One region of the Pseudomonas sp. S3_A09 genome, then DNA from elsewhere that is predicted to be linked to it. Evidence: riboswitches for the same ligand, from Rfam matches in the RefSeq annotation. Region 1 holds a riboswitch; each other region holds the start of a gene.
The links. A riboswitch is a leader RNA that binds a small molecule or an ion and turns the genes downstream of it on or off. The one in region 1 is predicted to bind cobalamin.
Positions count from the first base shown of each region.

Region 2: it holds a riboswitch for cobalamin, as region 1 does, so the genes downstream of both, cobW (cobalamin biosynthesis protein CobW) here and AB4N92_RS02750 (ABC transporter substrate-binding protein) in region 1, are expected to answer to the same signal.
Region 3: it holds a riboswitch for cobalamin, as region 1 does, so the genes downstream of both, cobO (cob(I)yrinic acid a,c-diamide adenosyltransferase) here and AB4N92_RS02750 (ABC transporter substrate-binding protein) in region 1, are expected to answer to the same signal.

Region 1 covers NZ_CP162752.1:563,694-568,168, reverse strand. Annotated here, with positions in the region: gene AB4N92_RS02760 (ABC transporter ATP-binding protein) at 1-337, opposite strand, end outside; gene AB4N92_RS02755 (FecCD family ABC transporter permease) at 334-1,338, opposite strand; gene AB4N92_RS02750 (ABC transporter substrate-binding protein) at 1,335-2,345, opposite strand; cobalamin riboswitch at 2,450-2,644, opposite strand; gene AB4N92_RS02745 (DNA/RNA non-specific endonuclease) at 2,681-3,607, opposite strand; gene AB4N92_RS02740 (M4 family metallopeptidase) at 3,736-4,475, shown strand, end outside.
Region 2 covers NZ_CP162752.1:5,224,711-5,229,185, reverse strand. Annotated here, with positions in the region: gene cobN (cobaltochelatase subunit CobN) at 1-1,114, opposite strand, end outside; gene cobW (cobalamin biosynthesis protein CobW) at 1,118-2,185, opposite strand; cobalamin riboswitch at 2,279-2,478, opposite strand; cobalamin riboswitch at 2,993-3,197, shown strand; gene AB4N92_RS24420 (CbtB domain-containing protein) at 3,294-3,482, shown strand; gene AB4N92_RS24415 (CbtA family protein) at 3,494-4,198, shown strand; gene AB4N92_RS24410 (cobalamin biosynthesis protein) at 4,195-4,475, shown strand, end outside.
Region 3 covers NZ_CP162752.1:855,561-860,035, reverse strand. Annotated here, with positions in the region: gene hda (DnaA regulatory inactivator Hda) at 1-555, shown strand, start outside; gene AB4N92_RS04100 (C40 family peptidase) at 769-1,398, shown strand; gene AB4N92_RS04095 (C40 family peptidase) at 1,543-2,082, shown strand; cobalamin riboswitch at 2,180-2,430, shown strand; gene cobO (cob(I)yrinic acid a,c-diamide adenosyltransferase) at 2,510-3,121, shown strand; gene AB4N92_RS04085 (cobyrinate a,c-diamide synthase) at 3,118-4,449, shown strand; gene bluB (5,6-dimethylbenzimidazole synthase) at 4,446-4,475, shown strand, end outside.

The DNA.
Region 1 (4,475 bases):
ACCACGGGCTCAGCGCTGACAACCATGGAGTGCGGCCCAGCGCCACCGCGTCGAACACGCGGATGGCGTCGTCGGTGTCGGCCTGCTGTTCGACCACTGCCAGCTGCTGCGCGATGGCGCGGCGCGACAGCTTGCCCAGGTGTTGGCCGCCCAGTAAGACTTCGCCGGACGCCGGCGTGCGCAGCCCGGCGAGCAGCTTGAGCAAGGTGGATTTGCCGGAGCCGTTCGGCCCGACGATGCCGAGGGTTTCGCCCGGCTGCACGTCCAGATGGATATCGCGCAGCAACTGCGCTTCACGCACCTTGAAGCCCAACCCTTTGCAGCTCAGTACTGTCATCGCGCATTCCTCCGGCCAATGAGGATCAGCGCAAACACCGGCGCGCCGACCAGCGCCGTGACCACGCCGACCGGAATCACCTGGCCTTTGATCAAGGTGCGCGACAGTACATCGGCTGCAATCAAGAACAACGCGCCGCCCAACGCACTGGCCGGCAGCAAGCGCGAGTGCCCGGTGCCGAGCAGCAGGCGCACGGCGTGGGGGATTACCAATCCGACAAAGCCGATGGAGCCAACAATCGACACCATCACCGCCGTCACCAGGGCCGCGCAGCCCACCAGCACAAATTGCACCCGGCGCACCGGAATGCCGAGGGACGCTGCCGAGTCGCTGCCGAAGGTAAACGCATCCAACGCACGGCGGTGCCACAGGCACACCGCCAAGCCTGCAACGGCCACCGGCACCGCTAACCACACCGAGGGCCAGCGCACACCACTGAGGTTGCCGAGCAGCCAGAACAGGATGCCGCGCGCCTGTTCGGAACTGGCGGATTTGGTGATCAGGAAGGCGGTGAGCGCATTGAACAACTGCGAGCCGGCAATGCCCGCCAGGATGATCTGGCCGGTGCCGCTGGCCGAACCGCTGGCGCGCGCCAGCAGGATCACCAGCGCAAACGCCGCCATGGCGCCAACAAACGCGCCCGCCGACAACGAAATCAACCCGCCGCCCACGCCGATCAACGCCACCAGCACCGCGCCAGTCGAAGCGCCGGCACTGATGCCCAGCAGGTAGGGATCGGCCAGTGGGTTGCGCAACAGCGATTGCAGGATCACCCCGCACGTCGCCAGCCCGGCGCCACACGCAGCGGCGACCAGGGCGCGGGTGAGGCGGTAGTTCCACACCACGCCTTCGTCGATGGGGTCAAGCACGTAGCTGGCCGCCCACAGTTTGTTGGCGAGCACCTGGAGCACGACTTGCGGCGAGATGGCGGTTTCGCCGATCGCCACCCCCGCGAGTAGGGCGGCTAATAGCAGGGCCAGGGCGAGTAGGGTGCGCGTCATTTGGGCAGGTCGTAGCCGTCGATGGCCGTGGCCAGTTGCTCAAGCCCGTCGAACGTGCGGATGCTGGCCTGCAGCGCCAGGGCATCGAGGATGATGATGCGGTTGTTTTTCACCGCGTCCATGTTGCGAGTCACGGGATCGCTGCGCAGGAAGGCCAGTTTCTTTTCATGGTCGTCGGCGGGGTAGCGGCGGCGGTCCATGCGTGCGATCACCAGAAAGGTCGGGTTGGCCTTGGCGAGGGTTTCCCAGCCGACGGCGGGCCATTCTTCATCGGATTGCACCACGTTGTGCAGACCGAGGGTTTCCAGCATGAACTCTGGAATGCCCTTGTGGCCGGCCACGTAAGGATCGCTGGCCATCTCGGAACTGGAGAACCACACCAAGGCACTGGCTTGCTTGAGGCCTTTGCTTTGCACGGTGGCAACAGATTTGGCCAAGCGTACCTTGAGGTCGTCGTTCAACTGTTGGCCGCGCGCCTGTACGTCGAAGATCTCGGCGAGTTGGCTGATGCTTTTATAGATCGTCTCGATTCGGAACGGCTCCAGCCGTGTGCCGTCGGCGCCTACCAGGTTGTCCTTGCCTTCGCAGTCGGAGGGCAGCAGGTAAGTGGGGATCTTCAGTTCATGGAATTGCTCGCGGGTGCCGACCACGCCCTGGGGCCCGACCACCCACTCCAGCTCGGCGGCCACCAGCTGCGGGCGCTTGGCGATCACGGCTTCAAAGCTCGGCTCATTGTTGGCTAGCCGCTCGATGCCGTCGTTCTGCACCTTGTACTGCGGCAGTACGCTGTTGAACCACAGTGAGGTGCCGACCACTTTGTCGCCCACGCCCAATGCGTAGAGCATCTCGGTGGCCGCCTGGCCGATGGTCACGCTGCGGGCGGGGGCTTGCTGGAAGGTCAGGCGACTGCCGCAGTTTTCCACGGTCAGCGGGTAGTGGGTGGGCGCGGCTTGGGCGAGGGCACAGAAGCCCAGGCCGGTGAGCAGGGCGGTAACGCGTGGCAGCATGGGGCAATCTCCGAATGAACCGTACGTGCCATTCGGAAATACACCCTTAAGCGCTGCACTAGAAAAACAGGCAAGAATGTCCTTCCCGGACACCCCGCCGGTTGGTAATTGAGCTTGGGCCGGCAGGTCTCCTGACTGATGCGTCGTCGCCAGGCTCCGGCCTTCCCGGACAAGGTCCAGTGGCATCAGGGAGCAGGCTCAGCACCTACAGTTGCGGGGGCAGTTCCGATTGGCGAGGGTGTACCGCGCTTCGGATTCCCTATTAGTCCCGTTTGGGAACCGGCGCGGTATGGTAGTTGATTAGGGCGGGGCGATATAGCCCGAGGCACGCCCGGTCAGAGACGAATGTCTTCAGGCCCCTGTATCAGGGCTTCAATCCGCGTGCCGGTGGCGCGTTCTTCGTTGCTGAAGCCGTCGTAGTCGGCCAGGTTGGCAAAACGCAGGCCGGTGAGGCGTTCTATCTGGATTACGCTGCGCTGGTAGGTCCTGAGCTGGCCGAACACCAGGTCGAGCTGGCCCAGCTCGCGGCTCTGGTCGATCATGTAGGCGCTGGCCGAAGGCTTGCCGTCATCGCTGAGGTAGGCGACCACTTTCCAGAACGCCTTGGGGATCTGGACGCCCCGGTACACCCGGTCTTCGTCGGCGAACACCGGGCCGGTGAACACGGTGGCTCGGGCTTTCCAGCGCTGGGTGTTGTCGAGGATGTAGTCTTCGAGCTCCAGCCACGTTTTCTGGTTGAACCCGCTCATCTGCGGTGAACAGTTGGTGAAGTGGAAGGTGTCGAAGTTGGCGGTTTGCGCCGCGTCGCCCCAGTTGGGGTCTTGTCGGCGCACCAGGTGGCCGCGATCCAGGCCGTTGCTGGCATACAGTGCTTCGCCCACCTGCGCATCAATGGGCAGGCGTCCGTCGTAGGCCCAGGTGTCGTTGCTGCGAATGATGTCCATATGCTGCCCGCCATCGATGTTGACGCCCACATACAGCGCGAGCCGCTTCGAGCGTGACATCGTTATCGAGAAGTGCGTGTAGTCCAGGCGCTTCTGGACATCGCCGGCCAAGGTCTCTTCAACCGTAGGCCAGGGCACCCCGAAGCTGCCGAGAAAGTCCTCAGCGTAGCCGCGTCGGTCCTTCAAGTCGTTGGCCGAGGTGACGCGGGGCGTCGCGGCTCGTGCCTCCAGCAATGTGGGGCTCGGTGCGATCAATGGGCGCAGGTCAGCGAGCCTGGGGCGGTATGAAAGGTCGATTTTGGCTTTACGTGCGGGCATCGGTCAGTCCTCCTTGGATAAACACGACTGCAACATAGGTTAATGACAATTGATGACACGCGATAACCCCTGGAGGCTATCCTGAATCGATGACCCGGACGTTGTTACCTGCCAAATGGAGCCAGCCAATGTGTGTTCGCCAGCCGAATCGTAATCCGATTTTCTGCCTGATCCCGCCCTATATGCTCGACCAGATCGCGCGCAACGGGGACAAAGCGCAACGGGAGGTCGCGTTGCGCACCCGCGCCAAGGACACAACGTTCCGCTCGCTACGGATGGTCGCCGTGCCTGCCAAGGGACCGGCGCATATGGCCCTGGCCATGGGGGCCGATAAACGCCGCTCGATCTACAGCGCCGAGGGCGCCGACAGCCTGCCGGGCACGCTGGTGCGTGGCGAGGGGCAGCCCGCCAGTGGTGATGCGGCGGTGGACGAGGCCTATGATGGCTTGGGCGCCACCTTCGATTTTTTCGACGAGGTCTTCGATCGCAACTCCATCGACGATGCCGGGATGGCGCTGGACGCCACTGTGCACTTTGGCCAGAACTACAACAATGCGTTCTGGAACTCGACCCAGATGGTGTTCGGGGATGGAGACGGGCAGTTGTTCAACCGCTTTACGGTGGCCCTCGACGTGATTGGCCATGAGTTGGCCCACGGCGTCACCGAGGACGAGGCCAAACTGATGTATTTCAACCAGTCCGGGGCGTTGAATGAATCGCTGTCGGACGTGTTCGGTTCGCTGATCAAGCAGTATGCGTTGAAGCAACGTGCGGAAGACGCCGATTGGTTGATCGGCAAAGGGCTGTTCACCCAAAAGATCAAAGGCACCGCCCTGCGCTCGATGAAAGCCCCCGGCACGGCGTTTGA
Region 2 (4,475 bases), 1.5 Mb from region 1:
CTCGCGCCAACTCGACCCAGCGCCGCGCCAGCTCAGCAACAAAATCCATGCGCTCCGGCGCGGCGCGGTAGCACACCACATCCGACTGGCTGCGCTCACTGCGCCAGGCCAGGTCCTTGAAGCTGATCGGCCGGCTGATGATCCGCCCGTCCAGCTCCGGCAAGGCAATGTGCATCGCCAGGTCGCGGGGGCCAAGACCTTGGTCGCTCGCTTCCCAGCCGGGCTGGTTGTCCTGGGCGCAGATCGCCTGGATCACCGGGATATTGCGGCGAAACGGCCGCAAGTGCGGCGCTTCCGGGCTGGACTGGGCGAAGCCGGTGGTGTTGAGAATCACCGCCGCGCCGACCTCGTCCAGCAGGTCCTCGACCACCGCCAGGCAGCCGGGTTCTTTCAAACTGGCCACCGCCATCGGCAACGGGTTGAGACCCGCCGCCTGCAAGCGCTGGCAGAACACATCGATAAAACCGGTATTGGCTGCCTGCAAATGCGAGCGATAGAACAACACCGCCGCCACCGGCCACTCAGCATTCCAGTCGGCCTGCCAATCATTCAGCCGGGCGCTGGCACGGTGCGGGTGATAAATCGCCGTGCGCGGCAAGGTTTGCGGCTCGGCCCAGGCGTAATCACGGCCCAGGTAAGTGCTGGCCAGGCAGCGATAGAAATCCAGGGCATTGCCCAGGCCGCCCTGACGCAGGAAGTGCCAGAGGCGATCACGCTCTTCGGCGCCGACGGTACTTAGTCCGCTGAGCTCAGGGTCCGGGCGATCATCCCCCGGCACCAGAATCAGTTGAACGCCACGCTCGGCCAATTCCACCAGACGCTCAATGCCGTAACGCCAATAACCGATGCCACCATGCAGGGAAATCAGAATGACCTTGGCGTGGCGCAGCACCTCATCGACATACAGGTCGACCGAGGCATGGTTCTGCACCTGCATCGGGTTGGCCAAGCGAAAGCTGGGGTAATCGTCCGGCAACTGCTGGGCCGCTTCGGCCAGCAGCGCCAGGCTGGAATCGCCGCTGCACAGGATCACCAGATCAGCGGGGGTTTGTCCGAGGTCGGCAATATTGTCGTCCGAGACGAAACCACCGGGCTGGGTCCTGAGCAGGTGCATGGGTTAAACGCTGAGGGCTGCGCGCAGTTGCGCTTCAAGGCCCGCCGCGTCGAGGTCCTGACCGATCAGCACCAAGCGTGTGATGCGTGCTTCGTCCGGGCCCCAGGCACGGTCGAAGTGCTTGTCGAAACGCGTACCCACCCCTTGGATCAGCAGGCGCATCGGCTTGTTCGGAATCGCAGCGAAGCCTTTGACGCGCAGGATGCCGTGTTGCACCACCAACTGGGTCAGGGCGTCGAGCAGCAGCGCTTCATCGGCCTGCGGCAGGTCGATGGAGATGGAGTCGAAGGCGTCGTGATCATGGTCATGATCGTCTTCACCGTCATGGTGATGGTCGTGATGACTGTGGCGACCGTCGATATGCTCTTCAGAGCCGGCACCCAGGCCGATCAGCACGTCCAACGGCAAACGACCGCTGCTGGCTTCAATGATCTTCACCGCGGGCGGCAGTTCTTCCGCGACTTCCAGGCGCACACGGGCCAGGTCTTCAGGGCTGATCAGGTCGCTCTTGTTGAGGATCACCAGGTCGGCGCTGGCCAGTTGGTCGGCGAACAGCTCATGCAGCGGCGACTCGTGGTCCAGGTTCGGGTCGAGCTTGCGCTGGGCATCCACCTGGTCCGGGAAAGCGGCGAAGGTGCCGGCGGCCACGGCCGGACTGTCGACCACGGTGATCACAGCGTCGACGGTGCAGGCGCTGCGGATTTCCGGCCACTGAAAGGCTTGTACCAGCGGTTTTGGCAGGGCCAGGCCGGAGGTTTCGATGAGGATATGGTCGAGGTCGCCGCGACGGGCCACCAACTCGCGCATCACTGGAAAGAACTCTTCTTGCACGGTGCAGCACAGGCAGCCATTGGCCAACTCGTAGACGCGGCCGTTGGCTTCTTCTTCGGTGCAGCCGATGGAGCACTGCTTGAGGATTTCACCGTCGATACCCAGTTCGCCGAATTCGTTGACGATCACGGCGATGCGACGGCCCTGGGCGTTATCGAGCATGTGGCGCAGCAAGGTAGTCTTGCCCGAGCCGAGGAAGCCGGTGACGATGGTGACGGGGAGTTTGGCCAGTGTTTTCATCGGATGCCCTTGGGGGCGGGCATACGGGACGATAGGCCCTGCGACGGCGCGCAGCAGCGGATTTCGTCACCGGATCACCCCGCCCGGTTGAAGTAGAAAATCGGTTGCGAGGCAGGTCTCCTGGCTTGGGGCTTGCGGGTCTTGCGACCGGCGCTGGCTGCGCCTTCCCGCCTTGTCGGCAGTGGCGTGGCAGTCAGCTGAACCCTTTACAGTTGCGGGGGCAGCCGCGGCTTGGACCGCGTTCCCTTCTTAGCTTCGGCCTGGGCCGAAGAACCTCGAAGGGTGTAAGGCTACGCAGTGCTTGGGGGATGGTCAATGATGGGGTTGGATTGGTTGGGTTAGTGTACATATCCGTTTCTGCGGTAACGGCTGAAATGGGTTCCGCCCTTACGGCGGGTCACTTTGGAAAAGAGCCCCAAAGTAACCAAAGGGCTCTTGCCCCAACACTCGGCACCTCGCTCACGCTCGGTGTGCCCGTAATCCGACAGGGATTTGGGGGGCCGCCGCCACGCGCCATCCATGGCGCGGGGCGGCTAAACCGGCATCCCTGCCGGTTTACCCCCCAAATCCCTGTCGAATTCCGGCCAGCGTGTTTGACGGGGCGCTTAGGATCAAGATCAAGATCAAGATCAAGATCAAGATCAAAAGCAAAAGCAAAAGCAAAAGCAAAAGCACAGCGGCCTGACAGCCGGCTTGAGTGGTGTAGAGCAAAGGCGGTTCGCTGTAGGAGCGGAACCCATTTCAGCCATCACCGCAGCAACGGATATGTACACACCCCAATTGACTCCCCTCCCACCCCCATGCTCTCCTACACATCTTGTTTCGGGTGCCCTTCACAGGGTGAAACGGGAAACCGGTGCGTCATAGCGATATGACCAGTCCGGTGCTGCCCCCGCAACGGTAAGCGAGTGAAGCGTCAGATCCACTGTGCCTCGACGGCATGGGAAGGCGATGCTTATTAGGCACATTGCCCCTCGCAAGCCCGGAGACCGGCCCGAAAAATTCAGATAACAAACCCGCGGTGGGCGGGCGCTGTTCAAACCCTGCGTGCCTGGCTCGCGGGGTTTCCATGCGCTCGTTTCACCCAGACACCTGAAAGGGACGCGCCATGTCGATCGTCAGCAGCACCTCGCACTCCGCCAGCAGCACCGCCACCCTGAGCCAACGCCTGACCGCCGCCATCGGCGCGTCGATCCTTGGTGCGTGCCTGGTGTACTTTGCCGGTTTCTCGCACATCGAGGCCGTGCACAACGCTGCCCACGATACCCGCCACAGCGCTGCGTTCCCGTGCCACTGAGACCTGCCGACATGATCAAGCGTATCGCGCAAACTGCAGGTTTCACCGGCCTGCTGGCCGCCCTGTTGCTGACCTTGCTGCAAAGCTTCTGGGTCGCCCCGCTGATTCTGCAGGCGGAAACCTTTGAAAAGGCCCCGGCCGCCACCGAAGTGGCCCACGAACACACCGAAGGCGCTGCCGCCCACACCCACGATGCCGAAGCCTGGGAGCCGGAAGACGGCTGGCAGCGCGTGCTCTCCACCACAGGCGGTAATCTGGTGGTCGCGGTCGGTTTTGCGCTGATGCTGGCCGGTCTCTACACACTGCGCGCGCCAACCCGCACCGCCCAAGGCTTGCTGTGGGGCTTGGCCGGTTACGCAACCTTCGTGCTGGCACCGACGATGGGCCTGCCGCCTGAGCTGCCGGGCACTGCCGCCGCGGACCTGGCGCTGCGCCAGACCTGGTGGATCGGCACTGCGGCTTCTACGGCTGCCGGCATCGCTTTGATCGTATTTGGTCGTAACTGGCTGTTGAAAGTGCTGGGCGTGGCGATCCTCGCCGTCCCCCACGTGATTGGCGCGCCACAGCCCGAAGTGCATTCGATGCTGGCACCGCAAGCCCTGGAAGCACAATTCAAGATCGCTTCACAGTTGACCAACGTCGCTTTCTGGCTCGCACTGGGCCTGATCAGCGCGTGGCTGTTCCGCCGCAACCGTGACGACCAATACTCGGCATGACCCTGGTGATCGGCCTGGGTTGCCAGCGGGGTTGTGATCTTCACACCTTGCTGGCGCTGTTCGATTCGGCCCTCGCCGAGGGCGGTATCGAGCGTCACCGCATTAGCGCGCTGGCCAGTATCGATCGCAAACAGAATGAACCGGGGTTACTGGCTCTGGCCCAGAGGCTGAACCTGCCACTGCAGTGTTTCAGCGCCGAGCAACTGGCGGCGTTTGAACACCGCCTGAGCCACAAATCCGACATCGCTTTTGCCCACACCGGCTGTTATGGCATCGC
Region 3 (4,475 bases), 290 kb from region 1:
TGGGGCAAGCACGGCGTAGGGCGTACCCACCTGTTGCAGGCCGCGTGCCTGCGTTTCGAGCAAATGGGCGAGCCGGCGGTTTACCTGCCCCTGGCTGAGTTGATGGATCGCGGTATCGGCATTTTCGACCATCTTGAGCAGTACGAGCTGGTGTGCCTGGACGATCTGCAAGCGATCGCCGGCAAGGCGGAATGGGAAGAGGCGCTCTTTCACTTGTTCAACCGTTTGCGTGACAGTGGTCGGCGCCTGCTGATTGCCGCGTCTACCTCGCCACGGGAATTGCCGATCAAGCTGGCCGACCTCAAGTCGCGGATGACCTTGGCGCTGATCTTCCAGATGCGCCCGCTCTCCGACGAAGACAAATTGCGTGCCTTGCAACTGCGTGCTTCCCGTCGTGGCCTGCACCTCACCGATGAGGTGGGGCATTTTATTCTCACTCGCGGTACACGCAGCATGAGCGCATTGTTCGATTTGCTCGAACAGCTCGACCAGGCCTCCTTGCAGGCCCAGCGCAAGCTGACCATTCCCTTCTTGAAAGAAACCCTCGGCTGGTAGACAGCCCTTTGTTTTTGCCGCGTTCGGCAAATTCCAGGCGCCAGAAAACCTGCGTTTGAGCCGATGTGGCTACGCAAAAGGCAGGTACGGGGTGTTAAGGGCTTAGATGTCATGGTCCAAACAAGAAGTCACATAGATCACGATTGAATTTGCAAATCGATGTGATAGAGGGCATAGTCTCGTCTTCTTTACATATCAGCCACGGTCGTGCCCATGCTAAATCGCTTCGCACCCCTCGTGCCCCTCGCACTCGTTACCCTGTTGTTTGGTTGCGCCTCCCACCCTCAACAGGTGGCAGAACAGCAAAAACCACAGGTTCAAAATCAGGCAAAATTCGTTGCTGCACAGTCTGCTTCTGTTTATGAAGAAGAGCTGGCAACTGAAAAAGAGCTGACCAACTTCTCCGGTAGCAAGCCTTACCAGCTTCCCGTTCTGGCCGACAGCATCCTCGAACGCGGCATGTCCCTGATCGGTACCCGTTACCGTTTCGGCGGCACTTCTGAAGCCGGCTTCGACTGCAGCGGTTTCATCGGCTATCTGTTTCGTGAAGAAGCGGGCATGAACCTGCCACGCTCCACCCGCGAAATGATCAACGTGGATGCACCGTTGGTCGCGCGCAACAACCTCAAGCCCGGTGATCTGCTTTTCTTCAGTACAGCAGGGCGTGGTCGTGTGAGTCATGCCGGTATCTACTTGGGCGACAACCAGTTTATCCACTCCAGCAGCCGTCGCAGTGGCGGTGTTCGAGTCGACAATCTGGGCGACAGCTACTGGAGCAAAACCTTCATCGAAGCCAAGCGCGCACTCGCCATGGCCCCGACGACAGTTACCGCTAGCAAGTAAACTTAAAGTGATACTTGAAGTTTGACGTGTAAGCGCTAGAATCCCTGGACATTGTTGTAATCCGTTCGCGCGAGCTTTGCTTGCGCGTTCTGGTTTTCAGCGTTCGGCAGCGAAAGCCGCATCCAGACCAGGATTGTTCTGCCCATGTCGACCTCGGCCCGCCTGATCCTCATTCTTTGCGCCGCGCTGCTCAGCGCCTGCGCAAGTCGTCCACCGCCGCCTGCTCCCGTAGCGGTGAAGCCCAAGCCGGTGTTCAACTATTCCAGCCAGAATTTCTCGCCTGCGGCCGAAGACGTCCTCTTCCGTGCCCTGGGCCTGGTCGGCACGCCTTATCGGTGGGGCGGCAATACACCGGACTCCGGGTTTGATTGCAGTGGCCTGATCGGTTTTGTCTTCCGCGACGCTGCCGGTATCTCCCTGCCGCGTACCACTCGCGAATTGATCGTGATGCGTGCGCAAGATGTCAGCGAGCAGAATCTGCAGACGGGCGACCTGTTGTTCTTTGCCACGGGCGGCGGTTCACAGGTCAGCCACGCCGGGATCTACGTCGGTGAAGGCCGTTTTGTGCATGCACCGCAAACCGGCGGTACGGTGAAGCTGGACACCTTGTCCAAGGCGTATTGGCAGAATGCCTACCTGAGCGCCAAGCGCGTGTTGCCAGGCAATCTGGCGCGTAATCCCTAGAAAGCAGCGGCAGGTTTCACGCGTGAAGCTGCAAGCGGTGCGATGCCTGCTTGCGGCGATCAGCTTGAAGCTTGCAGCTCGCCCCTCAAACTACTACCCTTCGCCGCTTGTTCCAGGTGCTCTGTGGCCCATGGGTCGACGGAGTGAAACAGGGAAGCCGGTGAGTGAGCGCACTTGTACACAGTGACGCCGCGATCCCGGCGCTGCCCCCGCAACGGTAAATGAGTCAAGACGCTGCCTTTTGCCACTGTATCGCTCGCGATATGGGAAGGCGCAGCGTCGGTACGCGCTTCTATAAGACGCGCGCCACTCATGAGCCCGGAGACCGGCCTGCAACATCCAACAGCATCACGGTGGGCGATGCTTGGCTATCTGTTTTTTCTTTTTCCTGCCCGCCGTTTTTGTCCAGCCCCAACGGAGAGCTGCCATGACCGATTCCCCCGACCGCGACGAACGCCACCTGGCGCGCATGCTGCGCAAAAAAGCCGTGATCGATGAACGCATCGCCAACTCCCCGAACGAGTGCGGCCTGTTGCTAGTGCTGACCGGCAACGGCAAAGGCAAGAGCAGCTCCGCGTTCGGCATGCTGGCCCGAGCCATGGGGCACGGCATGCAGTGCGGTGTGGTGCAGTTCATCAAGGGGCGCAACAGTACCGGTGAGGAATTGTTCTTCCGCCGTTTCCCCGAGCAAGTGCGCTTTCATGTCATGGGCGAAGGCTTCACCTGGGAAACCCAGGACCGCCAGCGTGACATCGCCGCCGCCGAAGCCGCCTGGGCGGTTTCCCGCGAGTTGCTGCAGGACCCGTCTATCGGTCTTGTCGTACTCGACGAACTGAACATCGCCCTCAAGCACGGCTATCTCGACCTGGACCAGGTGCTCAGCGACCTGCAAGCCCGCCCGCCGATGCAACACGTGGTGGTCACCGGCCGCGGTGCCAAGCCTGAACTGATCGAAATGGGCGACACCGTCACCGAAATGGGCATGCTCAAACACGCGTTCCAAGCCGGTATCAAGGCACAGAAGGGCGTCGAACTTTGAATCAGCCCCGTCATTGCCCGGCCGTCTTGATTGCCGCACCGGCGTCCGGCCAGGGCAAAACCACCGTCACCGCCGCGCTTGCCCGATTGCACCGCAACCTGGGGCGCAGGGTACGCGTGTTCAAATGCGGCCCGGACTTCCTCGATCCGATGATCCACGAACGCGCCAGCGGTGCGCCGGTGTATCAATTGGACATGTGGATGGTGGGCGAGCAGGAAAGTCGTCGCTTGCTATGGGAAGCGGCGGGGGAGGCGGACCTGATCCTGATCGAAGGCGTGATGGGCCTGTTCGATGGCACACCGTCGAGCGCCGACCTGGCGCGACACTTCGGCGTGCCTGTCTTGGGCGTGATTGACGGTACGGCGATGGCCCAGACCTTCGGCGCGTTGGCCCTGGGCCTGGCACGTTATCAGCCGGATCTGCCGTTTGCCGGGGTGCTGGCCAATCGCGTTGGCACCTTGCGTCACGCACAATTGCTCGAAGGCAGCCTCACCGAAGGCCTGCGCTGGTACGGCGCGTTATCCCGCGAGACCGGTATCGAACTGCCTAGCCGTCACTTAGGCCTGGTACAGGCGAGCGAACTGAACGACCTCGATGTGCGTCTCGATGCAGCCGCCCAAGCGCTGGGCAGCAGTTGCGAAGTGGCTTTGCCGCCGCCAGTGACCTTTGCCGCACCGGAAGTGATCGAAACCCAGCCATTGCTCAACGGTGTGCGCATCGCCGTGGCCCGCGACGAAGCCTTCGCGTTTACCTATGGCGCCAGCCTCGACCTGCTGCGGGCAATGGGCGCTGAACTGGAGTTTTTCTCGCCGATCCACGATCGCGAATTGCCTGATGTCGACAGCCTCTATCTGCCCGGTGGTTATCCGGAATTGCACCACCAGGCGCTGGCGGAGAACACCTCGATGCTTGACGCCATCCGCGCTCATCATGCCGCCGGCAAACCGCTGCTCGCCGAATGCGGCGGCATGCTCTACCTGCTGGACTCGCTGACCGATGTCGAGGGTGTTCGCGCCGAACTGGTGGGCCTGCTGCAAGGCGATGCGGTGATGCAGAAGAAACTCGCGGCCTTGGCGCTGCAAAATGTCGAATTGCCCGAAGGCACGCTGCGCGGCCATACCTATCACCACTCCCTGACCACCACCGAATGGCAGCCGATTGCCCGTGGCCTTAGCCCCAATGGCGGACGCGGTGCCGAGGCGGTTTATCGGCAGGGGCGGATGACGGCTTCCTACGTACACTTTTACTTCCCCTCGAATCCCCAGGCGGTGGCCGCATTGTTCGCGCCCGATCCTGTAGGCGCCGGCTTGCCGGCGATGAGGCCATGACCGACAACGCCTTCCCCGAGGCCGAC